3 regions of the Streptomyces sp. NPDC015130 genome follow, and region 3 is predicted to be linked to each of the others. Evidence: riboswitches for the same ligand, from Rfam matches in the RefSeq annotation. Region 3 holds a riboswitch; each other region holds the start of a gene.
What was found. Region 3 has a riboswitch for cyclic di-AMP ahead of ACF08F_RS31645 (M23 family metallopeptidase). Riboswitches for the same ligand answer to the same signal wherever they lie in the genome.
Positions count from the first base shown of each region.

Region 1: it holds a riboswitch for cyclic di-AMP, as region 3 does, so the genes downstream of both, ACF08F_RS36315 (transglycosylase SLT domain-containing protein) here and ACF08F_RS31645 (M23 family metallopeptidase) in region 3, are expected to answer to the same signal.
Region 2: it holds a riboswitch for cyclic di-AMP, as region 3 does, so the genes downstream of both, ACF08F_RS23930 (transglycosylase family protein) here and ACF08F_RS31645 (M23 family metallopeptidase) in region 3, are expected to answer to the same signal.

Region 1 covers NZ_JBIBVC010000028.1:48,230-52,038, forward strand. Annotated here, with positions in the region: gene ACF08F_RS36305 (phosphocholine-specific phospholipase C) at 1-153, shown strand, start outside; gene ACF08F_RS36310 (hypothetical protein) at 161-817, opposite strand; cyclic di-AMP (ydaO/yuaA leader) riboswitch at 1,184-1,367, shown strand; gene ACF08F_RS36315 (transglycosylase SLT domain-containing protein) at 1,372-2,274, shown strand; gene ACF08F_RS36320 (alpha/beta family hydrolase) at 2,456-3,751, opposite strand.
Region 2 covers NZ_JBIBVC010000011.1:222,343-226,151, reverse strand. Annotated here, with positions in the region: gene ACF08F_RS23940 (septum formation initiator family protein) at 1-201, opposite strand, end outside; gene eno (phosphopyruvate hydratase) at 312-1,598, opposite strand; gene ACF08F_RS23930 (transglycosylase family protein) at 1,912-2,667, opposite strand; cyclic di-AMP (ydaO/yuaA leader) riboswitch at 2,671-2,844, opposite strand; gene ACF08F_RS23925 (transglycosylase family protein) at 3,103-3,809, opposite strand, start outside.
Region 3 covers NZ_JBIBVC010000019.1:146,434-150,242, reverse strand. Annotated here, with positions in the region: gene ACF08F_RS31655 (HPr family phosphocarrier protein) at 1-92, shown strand, start outside; gene ACF08F_RS31650 (GntR family transcriptional regulator) at 324-1,007, opposite strand; gene ACF08F_RS31645 (M23 family metallopeptidase) at 1,259-2,041, opposite strand; cyclic di-AMP (ydaO/yuaA leader) riboswitch at 2,054-2,217, opposite strand; gene ACF08F_RS31640 (M16 family metallopeptidase) at 2,441-3,808, opposite strand.

The DNA of each region.
Region 1 (3,809 bases), on a different contig from region 3:
GTCCCGGCGAACTCCAGCCGCGAGGACTTCTTCAACGCGGTGGCCCACAACAACGGCTGGTACGACTTCACGATCCTCGCCGACATCGACGGGACCTGGTCGCGCCGGTACACCGGCCACATCGAGACCGGGTCGCCGAGCGTCACCGGCTGACCGACGCTCACCGGCCGGCCTGCTCGGCGCGGCGGATCGTCGCGTCGAGCAGGCCCAGCGCCTCGGCGGCCGTCCGGCCCGGGGCCCGGTTCCAGGGACCGATCAGTTCGCGCCACCCCTGCGACCGCAGCTCGGCCATGATCCAGGCCGCCGCCTCGTTCATGGTGTCCGCGCTGCCGTAGCCGAGGCGGTGGGCGGCGAGGAGCGCGCCGCAGACGCAGCGCGCTCCCCGCACGTCGCGCAGCTTGTACGGGGCGTTCTGCCAGCCCCATTCGGTGAGCACCAGCCGCGCGTAGCCGAGGTGGACCGAGGGGCGCAGCTCGGGGCTGCCGATCCGGCGCCAGGCGTGCAGACGGTCCGGGAGCACGGCTCCGATCCGGCCGGGGAGCGTGCGTCCGGTGGGGGCCGGCGGCGGCAGCGCGTCAAGCGCGTCGGAGACGAGCCGGTCCACGGGCACGCTGAGCAGGGCCCTCCAGTCGGCGGGTGCGGGCCGGCCGGGTGCGGGCACAGGGGCGGCCTCCGGGACCGGAGCAGAGGCGGGTGCGGGGGCGGGTGCGGGGGTGGTCCAGTCCGTGACGATCCGCTGCCAGGTGGCGCTCTCGAAGAGAGCGGCGGCCTCGCGGTCGAGGGCGTCCGGGCTGAGCGGGGCGGAGGGGGTCGGCATGCGGATGACTCCTGTGTCGGGTGCCTCCATCTTTCAAGATGAATGTCTGGTTTGCGACTTTTGCGCACCCGACTCGCCCCCTTCCACCCCGACGCGGACGAACGGCTCACCGGGGCCAATTTCCACCCATTTACTTACCAACGGAATTACAGCCCATATTCGGACATTGCTCTCGTGGTGACGCGGTTCACTTTCCCCGGCCCCCGTCGGACGGCCGCACGCCCGCAGGCCGTACCGCACTTGGAAGTTCACCGGGGCCGCGGTCAGGTCGATCTTGAATTCTCCGAATTCGGAGATCCAATTCCATGAGCGGCCGAACTGATCCTCTTGTTATCCGCCGCAATGCTGGCCTACGGTCACCCCCATTCGAGCGGAACGCCTAATCCTGCCGCCGTTCGAAACACCTCCCTTTCACCCGACGGCAGGAGCGGGGGACCCACGAATTCGCCGGTCCGGATTCCGGAACGGCTCGGGGTGAAGCCGCGTGTGCGCGGCCGGACATCTCCCGTCCGAACCCGACAGCTCACCCCGCAGGCGCCGGAGAGGAATCCGTCATGCCTGCACACGGTAAGCACCGCCGCCCCCGACACCGCACCGTCTCCCGGGGCCTCGCCCTCGCCGGCACGGGCGGCGTCGCCCTGGCCCTTCCGCTGGTCATCCCCGCCACGGCCGGCGCCGAGACGGTCTCGGCCGCTCCGCAGGCCGTCGCGCAGCCCTTCGCCGCACAGCCCGTCGCCGCGCCGGCCGCCGCTCCCTCGGCCCCCGCAGCCGCGCGCACGTACACCGTGGTGAGCGGCGACTCGCTTTCCCTGATCGCCCAGAAGAAGGGAATTCAGGGCGGCTGGAAGTCTCTTTACCGGGTCAACAAGTCCGCCGTGGGTGACAATCCGTCACTCATTCACCCCGGTCTGGAACTGACGATTCGTCGGGATTCCGCGAAGTCCGCCCCCGCGCCCGCCGCCGCGCAGAAGAAGACCGCCCAGAAGACCGCGCCGAAGACCGCTCCGAAGAAGAGCTCCGCGTCGGCCGAACGGGCGAGCCGCTCCGAGCGCCGCGCCGCCGCCCCGGCCGCCGTCTCGGGTGCCTCCGCCGCCGCGCCCGCCGTCCAGGCCGCACCGGTCGCCGCCGCCCGGTACGCCGACAACCTCGACGGCTGGATCCGCGAGTCGCTGGACATCATGGCCCGCAACGGCATCCCCGGTTCGTACGACGGCATCCTCCGCAACGTGATGCGCGAGTCCTCCGGCAACCCGCTGGCCATCAACAACTGGGACTCCAACGCCGCGGCCGGCACCCCGTCGAAGGGCCTGCTCCAGGTGATCCAGCCGACCTTCGACGCCTATCACGTGCCGGGCACGTCCACGGACCTGTTCGACCCGGTCGCCAACATCACGGCCGCCTGCAACTACGCGGCGGACCGCTACGGCTCCATCGACAACGTCAACGGCCCCTACTAGGGCGTGTTGCGAAAGTAGCGCCGGCCGCCCGAAGGGCGGGCCCGACGGCGTCTGGTGCGTGCGATCGCAAGGCGGAGGGTCGCCCCGATACTGGATGTATCGGGGTGATCCCGACAACGCGGCGAGCGTGCGTGCCAGACGCCGTCGGGCAGGCGGGACTTTCGCAACACGCCCTAGGACGTCAACGGACCTCGCGACGCCCGAACCACTCGGCGAACCAGTCCGTGGCCAGCTCCGCCACCTCTTCCAGGGCCCCGGGCTCCTCGAAGAGGTGAGTGGCGCCGGCGACGAGGGTCAGCCGGTTCTCACAGCGCAGCAGGGCCTGCGCACGCTTGTTGAGGTCCAGGACGAGCGCGTCCCGGCCGCCCACCACGAGGAGGGTCGGGGCCCGCACCCGGGCCAGGTGCTCGCCCGCCAGGTCGGGCCGGCCGCCGCGCGAGACGACGGCGGCGACATCGGAGGCGGGATCGGCCGCCGCCCACAGGGCGGCGGCCGCGCCCGTGCTCGCCCCGAAGTAGCCGAGCGGCAGCGCGCCGCCCTCGGGACGTCCGGCCAGCCACTCCGTGGCGCTCGTCAGCCGTCCGGCGAGCAGCGGGGTGTCGAAGACGCGTGCCCGGTCGGTGGCCTCGGCCTCGGTCAGCAGGTCGAACAGCAGCGTCCCGAGCCCCGCCTGGTTCAGGGCATCCGCGACCGCGCGATTGCGCGGGCTGTGCCGGCTGCTGCCGCTCCCGTGGGCGAAGAGGACGATGCCGGTCGCGCCGTCGGGGACGGCGAGCCGCCCGGCGAGAGTGGCACCGGTCGCCGGGATGCGGACGTCCGTGTCCCGCACGACGGGGCCGCGCGCGGCCCGGCCGCGGGCGAGACAGTCGAGCACCTCCTCGTCGGACGTCTGCGTGAAGTCGCGGTAGAACTGGCCGATCGCGTAGAAGAAGTCGGGCTCACGGACGCTGACGGTCTCGTCGGCCTCTCCCCCGAGGCGGGCGTTCCAGCCGGGCGGGGCGACCGGGACGGCGAGGACGATCCGTGCGGCACCCTTGGCGCGGACCACCCGGCAGGCGGCCAGCGCCGTCGCGCCCGTGGCCAGCCCGTCGTCCACGACCACGACCGTCCTGCCGTCGAGCGGAACGGGCGGACGGTCGCCCCGGTAGCGCCGGGTGCGCTGTTCCAGCTCGACGTGCTCGCGCTCCTCCACGGCCGCGAGGTCCCGCTCGCCCACGCCGGTCTCGCGCAGCACCCGCTCGTTGAGGACCCGCACCCCGCCCTCCCCCAGTGCGCCCATCGCGAGCTCCGGCTGATCCGGCACCCCCAGTTTGCGCACGAGGCAGATGTCGAGGGGCGCGCCGAGCGCGTCGGCGACCTCGGCCGCCACCGGTACGCCGCCCCGCGGGAGCCCCAGGACCACGACGTCCTGGTCCTTGAGGTGGCCGAGGCGGGCGGCGAGCCGGCGGCCCGCGTCGGTGCGATCGCTGAAGTCCATGGTCCGCCGCCCTTCCGCACGCGGCCCGGGCGCGGGAGGAACGGTGTGCGCCGCCCTG
Region 2 (3,809 bases), on a different contig from region 3:
CGAGACGTAGCTGCGCATCGGGTAGGCGAGCGCCACGACGAGGGAGCAGACGACGAGGGCGAGGAAGGCCGCGCGGCCGGTGAGCCGGGAGCGGCGGGCCTGGCGGCGGGTCTGGGAGCGGTAGACACGAGCGGCGGTCTGCTCGCCGAGCAGTCTGATCCGGGTCGCGGTGGAGAACCGGTCCCGGTCCTTCGCGGCCATGTCGTGTCGCCTCCCCTGTTCATGCGTACGTCCCCGCACACGGTACGGGACCGAGTACGGGGACGTACGGAAGCTGCCCTACGAGGCCGGTGCCGGCCCCTCGGGACTTGTCAGCCCTTGAAGCGCGGGAACGCGCTGCGGCCGGCGTAGACCGCGGCGTCGTCGAGGATCTCCTCGATGCGCAGGAGCTGGTTGTACTTGGCGACGCGGTCCGAGCGGGCCGGGGCGCCGGTCTTGATCTGGCCGCAGTTCACCGCGACGGCGAGGTCGGCGATGGTGACGTCCTCGGTCTCGCCGGAGCGGTGGGACATCATGCACTTGAAGCCGTTGCGCTGGGCCAGCTCGACGGCGTCCAGGGTCTCGGTCAGCGAGCCGATCTGGTTGACCTTGACCAGGAGGGCGTTCGCGGTGCCCTCCTCGATGCCGCGGGCGAGGCGCTCCGGGTTGGTGACGAAGAGGTCGTCGCCGACGATCTGGACCTTGGTGCCCAGCTTGTCGGTGAGGACCTTCCAGCCCGCCCAGTCGTCCTCGAACAGCGGGTCCTCGATGGAGACCATCGGGTACGCGGAGACGAGCTCCTCGTAGTACTCGGTCATCTCGGCGGCCGAGCGGGACTTGCCCTCGAACTCGTACGCGCCGTCCTTGTAGAACTCGGACGCGGCCACGTCGAGCGCGAGCGCGACGTCGGTGCCCGGGGTGTAGCCGGCCTCCTTGATGGCCTCGACGATGAGGTCCAGGGCGGCGCGGTTCGACTCCAGGTTCGGGGCGAAGCCGCCCTCGTCGCCGAGGCCGGTGGAGAGGCCCTTGCGCTTCAGCACGCCCTTCAGCGTGTGGTAGATCTCCGCACCCCAGCGAAGGGCCTCGGAGAAGGACTCCGCGCCGATCGGGGCGATCATGAACTCCTGGATGTCGACGTTGGAGTCCGCGTGCGACCCACCGTTGAGGATGTTCATCATCGGAACGGGCAGCAGGTGCGCGTTCGGGCCGCCGAGGTAGCGGAAGAGCGGGAGGTCGGAGGCCTCGGACGCGGCGTGCGCGACGGCCAGGGAGACACCGAGGATGGCGTTCGCGCCGAGCGAGCCCTTGTTCTCGGTGGCGTCCAGGTCGAACATGGCCTGGTCGATCAGGCGCTGCTCGGTGGCGTCGTAGCCGACGAGCTCCGGGCCGATCTGCTCGATGACGGCGAGGACGGCCTTCTCGACACCCTTGCCCAGGTAGCGGTTGGGGTCACCGTCGCGAAGCTCGATGGCCTCGAACGCACCGGTGGAGGCGCCGGACGGAACGGCAGCACGGCCGGTGCTGCCGTCGTCGAGGCCGACCTCGACCTCGACCGTGGGGTTGCCTCGGGAGTCCAGGATTTCCCGGGCTACGACGACGTCGATGGACGGCACGAGCATCTCCTTCTGGGATGTGACGCTGAATGTGACGCAAGGTCGGTACAGGGTCGATCGGCCTTGCGGCAAGAGCCTAACCGGCGCGGGGGCCCGGGTCGGCCGCGCGCCCGCCCCCTGGGACGAAAAAGGACCCAAGGGCATGCAATAAGGGACGAAGGGCCCCAGATCTACTGGACAGTAACCATGAGGTCGCCCCGGCCGGATGCGCGGAACCCCGGTCCGGCGCGCACGGGGGAGGGCACGCCGGACCGGGGTGGTCACCGCGGGAGGGTCGTCGGGGTCGGACGAGCCGCCGGACTCGTCGGACCCGTCAGGGTCACTTCAGGTGGAGCTGCTGGCCGACGTAGATGAGGTCGGCGTTCTCGACGACGTCCTGGTTCAGCTCGAAGAGCTCGGCCCAGCCGCCCTCGACGCCGTGCGCCTCGGCGATCTTGCCGAGGGTGTCGCCGGCGACGACCTTGTACTCGCCGTCGCCCTTCTTGACGACCTTGCCGGCCGGGGTGGTGACGGTCTTCTGCGCGGCGGCCTTCGGCGCGGCGTACTGCTGCGCCTTCTTCGGGGCCTGGCGCTGCTCGCTGCGGCTGGTCGGCTGCTCGGCCTTCCGCTCCGGGCGCGGCTGGGTCTGCTGCGACTGCTGCTGCACGCTCTTCTTCGGCGCGCTCTGCTTCGGCGCGCTCTCGGCGGCGCCGCCGTCGTAGGAGGCACGGGAGAGGCCCACGCCACAGCTCGGCCAGGCACCCTTGCCCTGGCCCGCGAGGACCTTCTCGGCAATGGTGATCTGCTGGGACTTCGTGGCCTGGTTGGCGGTCGCGGCGTACGCGGTGCCGCCGTACGCGGCCCAGGTGGAGGCGGAGAACTGCAGGCCGCCGTAGTAGCCGTTGCCGGTGTTGATGGACCAGTTGCCGCCGGACTCGCACTGGGCGACGCGGTCCCACTCGGAGGCCGTGGCGGCCGAGGCGGTGCCCGCGGTCATCAGCGGGGCGGCCACGGCGACACCGGTGACGCCGACGATCGTGGCGACCTGGGTGGCCTTGGAGGGACGACGGTGTTTGCCCTTGCCGGAAAACAGCATGGAGATTCTCCTCACCGACGCCTGTGAGGTGAGCTGTCGGGTTCGGGCCGGAAAGTTGCCCGGCCGCGTGTCCTAGCACGCGGCTTCACCCCAAGCCGGTCTTCGGCCGTCTGTCTCAACGGCCGGGACCGGCACTTACCTTGGGTCCCCCACTCCTGCCTTCGGCGCTTTCGCGACGACTGTTCCCATCGGCCGACGGCAGGATTCGGCGTTTCGGTCGACGGGGCCCGCGGTGGCGAGCGGTGACGACCGTAGACACAGACCCGCCGGAAGTTCAAAGAGGCGTAATGCGGAAATTCCGCCCTTACTTGCCTTCCGGCGGGGTGTGTTTGTGCAGGTGGGAGGTGACGGGAGCGAAGTTCGCGGACGTGACACGCCAGTTGGGGCGAAGAGACCCATGTCTCACTTGCCCAGAACCGGACATAAGCCCTCGAACTACTTCGCCGCCTCCTCCGAACCGACCGTCAGGTCAAGGCTCTGACCAGGGACGATGAGGTCCGGATCGGTGCCCACCGTCCCGCGGTTGGCGTCGTAGAGGGCGTTCCAGCCGCCGGGGAGTTCGTTCTCCTGTGCGATCTCGGACAGGTTGTCACCCGGCTGCACGGTGTACGCGTCCGAAGTGTCCTGACTGTCCGTTGCGCCCGAATCCTTCGTCGCGTCAGCCGTGGGCTTCGCCGCGGGGGTTTCCGCCAGCTTGTCCTTCGGTGAAGCGTGTCGACCGGATTCGACCGGAGTGTCCGTTGCGCCGGTTTCCTCCGGAGCTGCTTCACCCCGGTGCTTGCCGGTGCCGGGCGTGGCCGACGAGGCGTCACCCTTCGGCGTCTCGGGCGATTCGGGCGTAAGGGACGTGTCGGGCGTGGTCGGGGTGCCCGGGGTGGTCGGCGTGCCCGGCACGGAGGGGTCGCCGGGTGCGCTCGGAGAGGTCGAGCCGTCGGGGGTCGTCCCCGTCGACGGCGCGGTCGGGCTCACCGGCGCGGCGGAGTCCGCGGGGGTGGTGGGCGCGACGGGAGCCTCAGAGGCCTCACGGGGCGCCTCGGTGCCCTCGGAAGCCCGCGTGGGCGCGGCGGACCGCTCGGCGGCCTTCTCGGCCGCCTTCTCGGTGGCGGCCTGCGAGGGCGCGACCGGGGTGCCAGCGGTCCGGT
Region 3 (3,809 bases):
TGGCCTCCGAGGCCGACGGCGCCGAGGCCGCGCTGGACCGCCTCGCGAAGCTGGTGGCCGAGGGTCTCGACGAGCTCCCCGAGACCGTCTGACCCCGCCTTCCCGTACGACGAGAACCGCGGCTGCCGGAATCCCGGCGGCCGCGGTTCTCGCGTTTCCGGGGCCGGATTTCCGAGCCGGATTCCCGAACCGGATTCCCGAGGATTCCCGAGGGATCTCGACCCGGTTTCCGGATCCTGCGTTTCCCGGGCCGACTTCCGCGTAATTCCGGGCAGCGCGAAGCAGCTCCGTCGAATTCCTCTTCTTTGTATACGGTGCGCGCGTTAATTCTGACCGCTCGCCGTGTTGACGACATGTTGCGAAACCCTCACACGGCCGCGCTCCGACCCTTTGAGCCGGTGCAGTGCCAGCGAGCGCTCCGCGTGCAGCGCCGTCAGCGCCCTGGCCCGCTCCGCGTCGCCGCGCGCGACGGCGTCCACGATGGCGCCGTGCTCGGACCAGGCCTCCACGGGGTGGGCCGGCTGCTCGACGGCGTACATCCAGGTGATCTTGTGCCGGAGCTGGGTGAGCAGGGCCGTCAGAGCCGGGCTGCCGGAGGCCTGTGCCAGCGTCTCGTGGAACCAGCCGCCGAGCGAGCGCAGATCCTCCCCCTGGCCGCGCCTGGCCCGCTCCTGGCCCAGCCTGACCAGGCCGCGCAGCACCTTCAGATGGGCCTCGGTGCGGCGCTGCGCGGCGCGGGCGGCGCCGAGCGGTTCGAGCAGGGCCCGCATGTCGAGGAGATCGGCCGCCTCCTGCTCGGTGGGCTCGGCGACATGGGCGCCGGCGTGCCGGCGGGTGACGACGAAACCCTCGGACTCCAGGGTGCGCAGGGCCTCGCGGACCGGGACACGGGAGACCCCGTAGCGACGGGCGAGCTGCTCCTCGGTCAGCCGCCCACCCCGCTCGAAGACACCGGAGACGATGTCGTCCCGGATCGCCGTGCACACCGATTGCGCGGGAACGCGCATGTCCGACCTCCGCCTTTGGTCCGCGAGAGACAATTCGGGTGACGCCTGTTCTGCGTCCGTCCCGTGCTCTTCGTGTGCTCGTCCCGTACTCGTTCCGAGCCTGTTCCGAGCTTGTTCCGTGACTCTATTGCAGCGGGCCGGAATTTCCGATGCCCGCATGGAATCCAGGCTCATACATTTCGGTCGCCCGGTCGACGAAAAAGCCCCGGCTCAGTACGAGCCGGGGCTTTTGCGACGCGATCGACGTGGTGTCAGAGGCTGACGCCGCGGGCGCGGAGGTAGGAGATCGGGTTCAGGTCCGAGCCGTAGTCGGATCCCGTGCGTGCCTCGAAGTGGAGGTGCGGGCCGGTCGAGTTGCCGGACGAGCCGGAGACGCCTATCTGCTGACCCGGCTCGACGGTCTGGCCGACGTAGACCCCGATGGACGAGAGGTGACCGTACTGGGTGTACGTGCCGTCGTTCATCCGGATGACGATGTTGTTGCCGTACGCGCCGCCCCAGCCGGCCTCGACGACGGTGCCGGAGCCGACGGAGACGACCGAGCTGCCGTAGGAGGCGTGGAAGTCGATGCCGGAGTGGCTGCCGGAGGACCAGAGCGAGCCGCCGGTCTTGTAGCCGGTGGTCACGTACGAGCCGGCCACGGGGAGCTGGAAGGAGTTGAGGCGGCGGCGCTCGGCCTCGCGGGCGGCGCGCTCGCGCTCCTCGCGGACCTCCTTGGCGCGGGCCTCGGCCTTGCGCTTCGCCTCGGCGCGGGCCTCCGCCTGGGCCTTCTCCTTGGCGACGGCCTCGAAGGCCTCCTGCTCCTGGGCGGCGGCCTGGGCGTCGATCCGGTCCGCGATCGAGTCCTCGGTGATCACCTTGATGCGGCCGGTGTCCTCGGCGGAGCGGTTGTCCGCGTCGGCAGCGAGCGCCGGGGAGGCGAGGGTTCCGATGACGCCGGTGGTGGCGAGCGTCGCGACGCCGGCGATGCCCACGCTGCGGCGCGCCATCCGGCTCGGACCACGATGCTTCCCGGTGGCACGGGTGAACGCCATGTAGAGGCTGATCCTTTCCTTCCCTCTCGCCTACCGGGTTAGCTGACGGGTTCGGAGCAGGAAGGTCTCCTACGAGCCCCTCCGTACGAGACGAAGGCGCCCGATTCACCCCAGGGACTGTGTGGGTCCCCGGCTCCCCAGGCTCGCGCCTGACGGGGACTCGGCGATGACTGTCCGCTGCCGCGAGTGCGGCGCGTACAACTGACGAACAGACGGACCGACGCTATGCGGATCGTCTGTCAATCGGCAAACAGACGCGTCAGTTTGTAAGACATGCCACAGGGCAGACGACCACCCTTGCCCGCAATCCGGACAAACGGGAAGGCCTCGACGAAACCGTGACGTCGAGGCCTTCCGTCGCCGGGTCGGCATGTGCGACCCGGCGGTCGGCGCGTGCGATCAGCCGGTCACCACGGTGACTTCACCGATGCCGAGCGCCCGCACGGGCTCGGCGATCTCCGCCGCGTCGCCCACGAGCACGGTGACGAGCCGGTCCACGGGGAAGGCGCTGACCACGGCCGCGGTCGCCTCGACCGTCCCCGTCTCGGCGAGGCGCGCGTACAACTGGGCCTGGTAGTCGTCCGGGAGGTGCTGCTCGACCTGGTCGGAGAGCGTCCCGGCGACCGAGGCGGCCGTCTCGTACTTGAGCGGTGCCACGCCCACCAGGTTCTGCACGGCCGTCTCGCGCTCGGCGTCCGTGAGGCCCTCCGCGGCGAGCGTCCGCAGCACCTTCCACAGGTCGTCAAGTGCCGGGCCGGTGTTGGGGGTGTCGACGGAGCCGCTGATGGCGAGCATCGACGCGCCGTTCCCCTCGGCGTCGGAGCGGAGCACCTGCCCGAAGGCCCGCACGCCGTACGTGTAGCCCTTCTCCTCGCGCAGGACCCGGTCGAGGCGGGAGGTCAGCGTGCCGCCGAGGCAGTACGTGCCGAGGACCTGGGCCGCCCAGACGCTGTCGTGGCGGTCCGGACCGATCCGGCCGATCAGCAACTGGGTCTGCACCGCGCCGGGACGGTCCACGATGACGACCCGTCCGGTGTCGTCGGCGGTGATCGGCGGCATCGCGAGCGTCTCGGCCGGCTCGCCGGTCCAGGCGCCCAGCGTCTCGGCGAGGACCTTGTCCAGGTCGACGCCCGTCAGATCGCCCACCACCACGGCGGTGGCCGTGCCGGGACGGACGTACGCCTCGTAGAAGGCACGCACGGCGGCGGCGTCGATCGCGGAGACCGTCTCCTCCGTGCCCTGGCGCGGCCGGGACATCCGCGAATCGGCCGGGAAGAGCTCCTTGGAGAGCTGCTTGGCGGCGCGGCGGGCCGGGTTGGCCGTCTCGTGCGGGATCTCGTCGAGGCGGTTGCGCACGAGGCGCTCGATCTCGGTCTCCAGGAACGCCGGGGCGATCAGCGCCTCGGAGAGCAGCCCGAGCGCCTTGGGCAGCCGGGAGACGGGCACCTCGAGGGAGACCCGGACGCCCGGGTGGTCCGCGTGCGCGTCGAGCGTGGCACCGCAGCGCTCCAGCTCGGCCGCGAACTCCTCGGCGTCGCGCTGGTCCGTGCCCTCGGAGAGGGCCCGGGCCATGATCGTGGCGACGCCGTCGAGACCGGCCGGCTCGGCGTCCAGCGGGGCCGGCAGGAAGAGCTCCACGGCCACGACCTGCTGACCGGGGCGGTGGCTGGTCAGCACGGTCAGGCCGTTGGCCAGGGAGCCGCGGTCCGGGGCCGGGAAGGCCCAGGGCCTGGCGACGCCCGGCTCGGGCTGCGGGTGGAAGTCCATG